Regions from separate parts of the Shewanella indica genome, predicted to be linked through region 1. Evidence: riboswitches for the same ligand, from Rfam matches in the RefSeq annotation. Region 1 holds a riboswitch; the other holds the start of a gene.

Region 1 (5,330 bases):
CACTGCCGGTCGCCATTGCCGGCATCTTCTTCAACCCCTGTGGGTGAATGCCATCGTCCAACCAACTCTTAATCATGGTATCGGCAATGGCGTCGTCCCCAAGATGGCAGATAAAGTCCACTCGGGTACCAGGCTGTGCCAGTCTGGCGGTGGCGACCGCTTGGTTGGCCCCTTTGCCGCCATGTTCCAACCGGTAGCTGCGGCTCATCAGTGTTTGCCCAGGCTCGGGCAGGTGACTGAATTCCATCACATGATCGGCGTTGGCACTGCCGATTATCACTAGTCTGCTCATATTTTAATCCTGATAGGCGTAGAGGCTATCAACCAGCAGATCCACAAAGCCTTCACGATCCAGATGCATCAGCACCTTGGCGTTTGCGGGTTTACCGGTCAGGTGGTAACGATCGACAACAGTCATCCCTACAGTCAGTTCGCTCTGGGTTTCGATGGCCACATGGCAGTCCAGGCCGATGAACAGCTCAGGCTTGAGCAGCCAGGCTATGGTGCAGGGGTCATGCAGTGGTGCGCCATCAAAGCCCCACTTGGGATCCTTGTGGTAGATAACAAAGAATTCCAGCAGATCGGCAACACACTTGGCAACCTTGTTGGGAATAGCGCGGAAACGGGCCACATCCTGTTCCATGATCTGCGCCTCATGGGTCACATCCAGCCCGGCCATGACGATGGGGATACCTGACTTGAACACCATGTCGGCCGCTTCCGGGTCAACAAAAATGTTGAATTCGGCGGCAGGAGTCCAGTTGCCGACACCGGCGGCGCCGCCCATCAGCACTATCTGTTCGATACGGGATTTGAGTTCGGGATAGGCACTCAGGAAAATCGCGATATTGGTTAATGGCCCGGTGGGCACCAGAGTCACCGGCTGGCTGCTTTGGCGGATTTTTTCGGCCATCAGTTCCCAGGCCATTACCGGCTGAGGTTCAAAGGCGGGATCCGGTAGTTCAGGACCATCGAGCCCGGATTCACCGTGAACATTGTCGGCAATGATCAGCTCCCTTGCCAAAGGCTTGGGGGCACCGCTGGCTACAGGTATATCGGTTCTGCCCAGTAGAGTAAGCACTCGCATGGCATTGTTGAGTGTTTTTTCCTGGGTTTGGTTACCGGCGCTGGTAGTCACGGCCAATAGTTCCAGTTCAGGGTTGGCCAGGGCCAGGATCAAGGCAATGGCATCATCATGGCCGGGATCGCAGTCGAGAATGATAGGGCGTTTCATGCTGTTACTCCTTTCGCAATTTGCCCGAGCATAGCATGACTCTGTGGCGTGCGCAGACCCCAATGGCAAACTGTGAAGTGTTCCTCAACTGATTGTTGAAATCTGCTACAATCCGCGGCCTTAAAGGATTGAATCAAAGGGGGCTCGGTGGGAAAGATACGGGCAATCTGGAAAGACCTGGCTTTTATCGGCTCTTTTGCGCTTGCCGGTGGACTGTTCTCGGCTCTTGGGCTCTTTTTTGTCAAGGACAGTGTTGAATCCTGGCAGGAAGTGAATATCCTGCTCGAGCGAGGTGTCGAGACCCAAGGTTATATCGCCCGGCGTGCTCAACAATATGTGCCCCCGGGGCGCTGGGGTGTCGGCCGTTATGAGTGGGATTGCCTGGTGCATTACCAGTTGCCTAACGGCGGTGAGCATTATATCTGGAATCCCCCAGGCCTGCTTTGCGACTCAAAAAGCGTCGGTGAGGCTGTGACCCTTTGGTATTTGCCTGAGGAACCTGGCATAGCGCGCACCGATATCCAGTACTATCGAGAGCAACAAAATACCTGGCACGAACTGTTGGGTATTCTATTGGCGTTGCCTATGTTGGCGCTAGGCGGTTGGACTTTGACCAAAGCGGGTCAATGTTTGCGCTTTTTCCTGGCCAGAGAGCGACTCTCTCCACTGCTTGAGCCGTTGCTGGAGGCCGATAACCCCGCCGAGTTACTGGCATTTCTTGAAGTCAATCGAGCCAGCCCGGCCAGTAGCTATTTGGGGCGGCAGGCCCTTGGCTATATTGCCGCCAGACCTGAATGGCAGACGCGTTTTCTTGCCTGGTTTGTCCCTGTGTGCCTCAAATGGGAGTCGCCAAATAAAAGAGAAGAGATCTGGGAAAGCTCAGTTCTCGGGCTTTCATTGCAATGGACTCTCGGTCGTCGTTACCCTGAGTTTACTCTGGCACTGCTCGATGGCATTCGCAGCCTGTTTACTGAGCATGAACTGGCGAAGATGGTCTTCTCCCAGCATCTGACCGAGCTGCAACGCAAACCTTGGAGCACTGAAATTCAGGGGCAATTCAATGCCTTGTTATTGGGGCGGCAAATGCCTTTGGGTGACAACGGATTTATCCACACCGAAGTGAGTCGCTTGGTATGTCTTGGCTGGCTTTTGAATAACCTGGAATCGCTGCCAGATGTTTGGCGCGGCGCTACTGCAGCCTTGCTCAAGGCGCTCGCAGCGCAGCGGCCACTCAATCCTTTGAGCCGTAAACAGCGTAAAAAACAAGTGCCATACTGGCGCAATATTCTCACCAGTCTGGCATCCAAGTCTAACTCGGGGGCAATAGGTCGAAAGCGCCAGGCACAGCTGGATCAAATGGAAGCCGATATCCAGGCTCTGGCCGCCAGCCGCGGTTTTAAGCTGACCAGGTAAGATGAAAAAGCGTCGATGTGTTATTTATTGGCGATATCTGTAAACCAATGACGACTGACGGGGTGAGATATCTCTGATTCTGTGGCGAACGGAATGTAAATCTCTTTTCTGTCACTTTGCAGTTCATTCAGGTATGTTAAAATTGTTTGCTGTTTCAGGGAGTCAGAAACTCTGGTGAAACTTTGGTTGCCTTAAGCCATTCAATAATTGGTGCGGCGTTTTCGGATCTTGGATCTGTTATTGGGAGAAAACATGGAACATTTCATCGGAGCCATCAAAAAATACGCCGACTTTACCGGTCGAGCCCGACGGACAGAATACTGGATGTTTGTTCTGTTCTATATCATTTTCAGTATGGTTGTCAGTGCTATCGACTATGCTCTGGGTACCACAGTGCTGGGGCTGATTTATTCTTTGGGTCTGCTATTACCCTCTATTGCGATTGCGGCGCGTCGACTGCATGACACTGACCGCAGTGGTTGGTGGCAGCTGTTGGGGCTAATCCCTGTTATAGGTTGGATTGTACTGCTGGTCTTCTACTGCCAGGATAGCGAAGTGGGTGACAACCGCTTTGGCAGTAACCCCAAAGAGCTGGGTTAATAGCTAAGAGCATAAAAAGGGAGCCTCGGCTCCCTTTTTGTTTTCAGGGTAAATTTGCGGTGGTCCGTCGTCGTCAAAATTAGACATTTATCCATATAGACGTCTATAATGCCCGCTCTCGGCCAGGCCGGGAATGACAGCACAGTATTTCAGTCAACCTCTCGTGGTGCCCCGGAATTAAAGACCGGGGATAATCGGGAAGCCGGTGAGAATCCGGCACTGCCCCCGCAACGGTAAATGGTGAGAGACAGGCGCGCCCAAGCGGCGTCATAAAAGCCGGTTCTTGCGCGGTCAACCGCATAGCCAAAGTCCGGAGACCGGCCCTGGAGGTATTTCGATGATTTCGGTGGGCAGATCTCGAAATGCGGCAGCCAAGGGGCTCTCCCTGCCGTGGCACTCTTGCCCCGTTTCCCTTTCAGGAGTCAAAGGAAAATGGGTTTCAAACTAAATCATCTCGCGCTGCTTTGCGGTGCATTTACCTCTGTTCCCGTCATGGCGAGCGTGACACCCAAGGCTGTGGATGAACAGCTGGTGGTCATTGGCCGTCAGGATGACACGCCGCTCAATATTGCTGCCAATGTGGTGGTCATAGATGCCGCCGATATTCAGCAAAGTGGTGCCAGTAATCTGAGCGAGTTGCTGCGTGGCCGCAGTGGCATTCAAATATCCGACAATAACTCAGGGCCTGTGCTGGCGATGCGCGGTTTTTCTGCCAGTCAGGCGGTGAATAACACCCTGATACTGATTGATGGTCGCCGACTCAACAATATCGATATTGCCGCTCCCAGTCTGAGTGCCATTGCAGTCAATCAGATTGAAAGGGTGGAGATCCTATCCGGCAGTGCCGGGGTGCTTTATGGCGATCAGGCCGTCGGTGGGGTGATCAATATTATCACCAAGGCACCCAATGCCAGCGGTGGCAACCTGACCCTCTCAGGTGGCAGCTTCGATACCTACGAAGGCCGTGGCGATCTGTCCGGTGCCATCAATGACAACTGGCGTTACTATTTGGCTGCTGCTTATAACGAGAGTGACAACTACCGTAAAAACAATGCCAACGAAACCGGTTCGGTACTGGGGCGTCTGCAATATGATTCAGAGCTGACCAATTTCTTTGTCGAAGGCAGTTACTACGATAATAAGCGTCAGACCCCAGGCTCACTGACCCTGGCTCAGTTTGAGGCCGATCCTCGCCAGGCGACATCGACGCCGGGGGATTACAACCATGAGATGACTTCCGCCTGGCGTGCTCATATTCAGCGCCAGGTGCACGCCAACTGGGCTTTGGTTGCGGACCTTAACTACAGTGACACTCTAGTGTCCAGCGTCAGCTATGGCAGCCCAGGTCGGAACGAGCGCTCGTTGTTGGAATTCAACCCCAAGGCGCTTGGGCGTTATCAGACCCGCAATGGTGAGCTGAGCATAGTCATAGGCGCAGATATTCAACGGGGTGAAACCGAGTTCGATCTCAGTTATATGCAGCGCAGCAATACCCAAACCATGACCAGCACCTACCTACAGGCCAATGTGCCACTGACCAGCAGCCTGAGCTATGTGGTGGGTGGGCGCTATGCCAAGGTCAAGGATGAACTCAAGGATGGTAAAGTTTATCCCAATGGCATAGATCTGGATGAAGACGCTCACGCGCTCGAGTTGGGGCTCAACTATCGGCCGCTGGAAGGCCACAGATTTTATCTTCGCGGTGATGAGAGCTTCCGTTTCGCCAAGGTCGATGAGCAAGCTTATACGCCGCCAACGGTCGTCGGCCTCAAGCCGCAGACCGGCCGTTCCATTGAAGCCGGCTGGGATTGGACCTTGAGCAACCAGAGCCTGCGTCTGAACCTGTACCGGCTGTCGCTGGAAGATGAAATTGTCTTTGATCCCAGTGCCGATATGCCTATCGGCGGCGCTTTCCCCGGTGCCAACGTCAATGCCGATGCTTCCCGTCGTTATGGCGCCAGCCTCGACTGGGACTGGCAGCTCAATGAGATGCTGCAGTTGGGACTTGAGTACAACTATATCGATGCCGAATTTACTGAAGGCGCCAACAAAGGCAAATCTCTCTCCTGGGTGGCCGAGCATT
Region 2 (5,330 bases), 1.7 Mb from region 1:
TGCGCTTAAGCGTCGCGGCATCTATGCCGGTGCCGCGGCCGACACATTCACTCACAGGCAGACCGGTCAGGGCGGCCATCACGGCGGCGGCAGAAGAGGTGTTGCCTATTCCCATCTCCCCCAGCGCCAGCAGGTTGCTGCCGGCATCGATATGGCGTTTTACCAAGGTGCGCGCCATAGCAAACCCTTGATGCACAGCGCCCAGAGTCATGGCGGCGCGTTTGTGGATAGGCCCGGTACCGGCGCCCAGACGCTGCTCTGTAACCTCGGGGATCCCCAAGGGACTGAGAATGCCGCAGTCAATCACCTCCAGCTCGAAGCCGGTCTGGCGACAAAACACATTGATGGCGGCGCCGCCGGCAACAAAGTTAAGCACCATTTGGGTGGTCACCTCGCTGGGAGCAATCGACACCCCGGCCGCGGCAATACCATGGTCGGCGGCAAACACCAGCATCACGGGGCAGCGGATGACTAACTCATCGGTGGCGGAACCGAGCTGAATGCGCCCCAACTGCAGCGCCAAAGCCTCCAGCTCACCCAAAGCGCCCAGGGGTTTGGTCTTGTTGTCTATGCGGGCCTGAATCGCGTCATCCAGCGCGTGATTGATTGCTGCAACCTGGTACATCCTTCCCTCTCTTATCGTTATTGGCCGCGTTTACGCAGCACCATCAGGAAAAACAGACTGCCGATGGCCGAGGTGATCACCCCAACCGGCAGCTCTTGGGTGGGCAGTATGCTGCGAGCCAGCACATCGACCCAAACCATAAACAGGCCGCCCGCCAGTGCCGTCAGCACCATGGGATGCTGCCCCGGCAGCAACAACCTGACAATATGAGGCACCATCAGCCCCACAAAACCTATCCCGCCGCAGTGGGCCACCAGAGTGGCGGTAATAAGCGAGCATAACAGCAGCATGGAAACCCTGAGCCTTTGCACCCTGATCCCCAGAGTGTGGGCGGTTTCATCACCGGCAAGCATCGCCAGCACCTGGCGCTTGAAGGCCAGGATCACCAGCAAGGCCGCCAGCACCACCAGAGTGGGCAGTCCAAGCCCATCCCAACTGGCACGGGCAAAACTGCCCAGACTCCAAAACAGCAAGGAGGTGGTGGCCTGCGGGGTGGAAAAATACAAGATCAAGCTGGTGAGGGCGCTGAACATAAAGGAGATGGCGACCCCGGAGAGCAACATTCTCTCTATCTGGTTGCCGATATTCCTGCCCGCGAGCAGCAGTACCATAAGCACAGCCAAACTGGCACCGATAAAGGCTCCCAGCGGCAGCGATATCCCGGAGATGGCCGAACTCAGGCCAAGGCCGGTCGCCAGGGCGACCGAGACCACCGCGCCGAAGCTGGCGCCCGAGCTGATACCGAACAGGTAAGGATCGGCCAACGGGTTGCGGGTCACCGCCTGCAATACATAACCCGACAATGCCAGACCGCTGCCGGCGATAAAGGCCAGCAAGATACGCGGCAGGCGCAGATCCCAGACAATACGCTCGCTGATGGCAGAAGGCTCACCCACGCCCAGCAGGTGTTTGCCAATCACTCTTGCCACATCGAAGAGGCTGATATCGGCGGCGCCAAAACCCGCGGCGGCCAAGGGTGTCAACACAGTGCCGAGCAGCAACAGCAGCCAGCACCAGTAAAGTCTGGGCAAGGGCCTGAGAAACCAGCCGATAAGCGAGCGCCCCGGTGTGGCCATGGAAGTATTCATGCGCCACCTCCCACCGAGCCTGGGCGCCGGTCAGTTTCCTTGTGAGCAACACAGGTTTCGGCCGAGGCAGGCCCTGCCATTGGCTCGACTATCGCAGCGCCTTGAACCTCGCCACTGGCGAGCGCCGCCGAGCTTACAGCCTTGCCGTGACCAGGCTCTCGCGACTGATAGCCGTAAAAGTAGTGGATCAGCGGCCTTCCTAACTGCGGATGCTTTCCCACCTGGCAGCAGACACCGAAGACACCGGCAATTCTGTCTTCGGTCAATACGCTCTGGGGCGAGCCGTGGGCAATACGGCGGCCGTTATCCAGCAGCAAGAGTTCGTCACACAGGGCCGAGGCCAGATTGAGATCGTGAATCGAGGCGATCACCGTGACCCCCAGGCTGCGCACCAGCTCGAGGATCTGGATCTGATAGCGGATATCCAGATGATTAGTGGGCTCGTCCAGGATCAAAAGCTTGGGGCGCTGCACTATGGCGCGGGCAATCAAGGCCCTTTGCTTCTCACCGCCGGAAAGCTGCGCGAAAGGCTCTGCGGCCTTGTGCTGCAACCCGACCTGCGCCAATGCCGCCTGCACCTGGGCCTTGTCGGTCGCCGATGGCATATCAAACAACCCCTTGTGGGGAGTCAGTCCCATGGCCACCAATTGAGTCAAATCCAGTGCCAACTGGGCCGGGGTATCCTGCAGCACCACGGCCACCTCTTTGGCGAAGGCTTTGGCAGACAAGCTATGGATATCCTGACCAAACAGCTGGATCTGGCCGCTATCCGGGCGGATATAACGATAGAGGCAGCGCAGCAGGCTCGACTTACCGGCACCATTGGGGCCTATGAGCCCGAGCATCTTGCCACTTGGCAGCTCAAAACCCACATCGGCCAATACGCTGTGACCACCGGGAAGCCAGCTAAGCTGTTGCACCTTGAGTGCCAGGCTCATAACCGCCCCCCGACATTGAGCCTGTGACCGGCAGAAGGCTCAAGCTGCAGTGGAAGAATCATCTATTCGCTCCCCCGGTTTACCCGCCCGGGTTTCTGGTTTGGTTTATCAGCCTGGGCAGGTCTCCTGACTCGCCGCCAAAGGCGACTCACAGTTGCGGGCACAGTCCGGGCTTTCCCGGTTCCCTGGGTTGGTTCACCTGCAAAGGCGCCAACACCCTGGCTGCTGCCGCACTTGGCGGCCATTTGGGGTTATTATCCCGGTTTTATCGCCCGGCACAATTGCCCGGCGCAATAGCACAGCACTATTGCGGCCAGTGGAGTTTGCTGAAACACTGCCATTCCTGGTCATTTTCACCGCTGGCATCACCGCTGGCATCACGGCTGGCATAGAGGGTTATTCTGACCCAGGCCGCATAAGGTAGCTCCAAGGCGTTGAACACTGCCGCAGGCGGTATTTGCCCCGGCAGCAAAATCTCGGCCAGCAGCAGCCGGATAACCCCGCTGTGAGTCAAGATCAGCGCTGCATCGGCGCTTGCTGAAGAACCAGAGCCTTTTGAACCAGAGCCTTTTGAACCAGAGCCTTTTGAACCAGAGTCTCTTGAATCAGAGCTTTCGGAACAACTAACCTCTCTCGCAAGCCAGCGCTGCACCATAGTCTGCCAGCCATCCAACACCCGGCTACGAAAGGCTGGCAGCGATTCCCCGCCCGGCGGAGTATTGGCCACAGGGTCACGCCAGAAGGCTTCGGCCGCCTCGCTATGCTGCTGATAGACACTCGCCACCTTCATGCCGTCCCAGTCACCGAAGTCCAGCTCCCAGAGCCAGTCATGCTGCTGCAGCGGCGCCGGGAAATAGTCGGGCATATCGGCCTTGAGCTCGGCGGCAAAGGCCTGGCAACGCTGGGCCGGAGAGCTCAGCAGCGTCAGGCGGTCGGGAGCACTCGGCAACTGTTCCAGCGCACTACTGATAGCCCGCCAGCTACGCCACATCTGCGCTTTGCCCTCATCGCTCAGGGCCACATCACTGCGGCCGCGGATAATCTCGCCGCCTTCACATTCACCGTGCCGCAGCAGATAGATATTCAGTTGCCTATGTTCAGCCACACACTTCTCCCGTCAGAGTCCGGTGGTTACCGGGCCAATTTAACCTTGCCGCAGGCCGCCGGAATCCGTATATTATGGACGTCTATACGTATAAATGTCCAAAATAACTTTCCGCGCCCACACACGCCTTTGGCTATCATGCCAGATAGTGTCCCGGGCGTCAGGTCGGCAGAGATGATGTCGCGGATGCCAAGCACCGCGAATGTAAAACAGCAATAAGACAGGTATGAAAGGTAACCCTATGGCGACTTCCCAGCACTCCCCAAGCCAGACAGAGTTCAAGCTCAAACAGACCCTCAAAGAGCGGATCCTGATTTTAGATGGCGCCATGGGCACCATGATCCAGGACTACAAGCTGGAAGAAGCCGATTACCGCGGCGAGCGCTTCAAAGATTGGCATTGCGATGTCAAAGGCAACAATGATCTGCTGGTACTGACCCAGAGCGAGATCATCAAGACCATTCACAGGGAATACCTGCTGGCCGGTGCCGACATCATAGAAACCAACACCTTCAACGCCACCACCATTGCCATGGCCGACTATGAGATGCAGAGCCTGGCGGCGGAGATCAATTACCAAGGCGCCAAAATCGCCCGCGAAGTGGCCGATGAGGTGGCCGCCGCCAGCGGTATTCCCCGCTATGTGGCCGGGGTGCTCGGCCCCACCAACCGCACCTGCTCCATCAGCCCGGATGTGAATGACCCCGGCTTTCGCAACATACATTTCGACGATCTTGTGTTGGCCTACAGCGAATCCACCGAGGCGCTGATCGCCGGTGGCGCCGACATCATCCTGGTGGAAACCATCTTCGATACTCTCAATGCCAAGGCGGCGTTGTTTGCCATCGAAAATGTGTTCGAGAAACTGGACCAAAAGTTGCCGGTGATGATTTCCGGCACCATTACCGATGCCTCGGGCCGCACCCTGACAGGGCAAACCACAGAGGCCTTTTACCATTCTCTCAGACATATCAAGCCGCTGAGTATAGGCCTCAACTGCGCCCTGGGCCCGAAAGAACTGCGGCCCTATGTCGAGGAGCTTTCCCGTATCAGCGAGTGCTTTGTCTCGGCGCACCCCAATGCCGGCCTGCCCAATGAATTCGGCGGCTATGACGAGACTCCGGCAGAGATGGCAAGCGTGATAGGCCCCTGGGCCGAAGAGGGGCTGCTCAATATTGTCGGCGGCTGCTGCGGCACCACGCCTGCGCATATCAAGGCGATTTCTGAAGCTGTTAGCCTTCATGCACCAAGGCCGCTGCCTGAGCTGCCGGTAGCATGTCGCCTCTCCGGACTGGAACCCCTGACCATAGATGCAAGCAGCCTGTTTGTGAATGTGGGCGAGCGCACCAATGTCACCGGCTCGGCCCGGTTTCTCAAGTTAATCAAAGAAGGTCAGTACGAAACCGCGCTGGAGGTGGCCCGTGACCAGGTGGAAAACGGCGCCCAGATCATAGATATCAACATGGATGAGGGCATGCTCGACGGGGTCGAGATGATGCGGAAATTCCTCAACCTTATCGCCTCAGAGCCGGATATCAGCAAGGTGCCTGTGATGATCGACTCCTCCAAGTGGG

The links. A riboswitch is a leader RNA that binds a small molecule or an ion and turns the genes downstream of it on or off. The one in region 1 is predicted to bind cobalamin.
Region 2: another riboswitch for cobalamin. It lies ahead of SIL79_RS10365 (ABC transporter ATP-binding protein); the one in region 1 lies ahead of SIL79_RS02690 (TonB-dependent receptor).

Annotation. Positions count from the first base shown of each region.
Region 1 is NZ_JAWXXR010000001.1:567,859-573,188, reverse strand. Features, by position in the region: gene rbsK (ribokinase) at 1-292, opposite strand, end outside; gene rihA (pyrimidine-specific ribonucleoside hydrolase RihA) at 296-1,234, opposite strand; gene SIL79_RS02700 (DUF3592 domain-containing protein) at 1,382-2,647, shown strand; gene SIL79_RS02695 (DUF805 domain-containing protein) at 2,900-3,247, shown strand; cobalamin riboswitch at 3,395-3,587, shown strand; gene SIL79_RS02690 (TonB-dependent receptor) at 3,680-5,330, shown strand, end outside.
Region 2 is NZ_JAWXXR010000001.1:2,295,610-2,300,939, reverse strand. Features, by position in the region: gene cobT (nicotinate-nucleotide--dimethylbenzimidazole phosphoribosyltransferase) at 1-625, opposite strand, end outside; gene SIL79_RS10370 (FecCD family ABC transporter permease) at 643-1,713, opposite strand; gene SIL79_RS10365 (ABC transporter ATP-binding protein) at 1,710-2,651, opposite strand; cobalamin riboswitch at 2,751-2,887, opposite strand; gene SIL79_RS10360 (histidine phosphatase family protein) at 2,956-3,756, opposite strand; gene metH (methionine synthase) at 3,998-5,330, shown strand, end outside.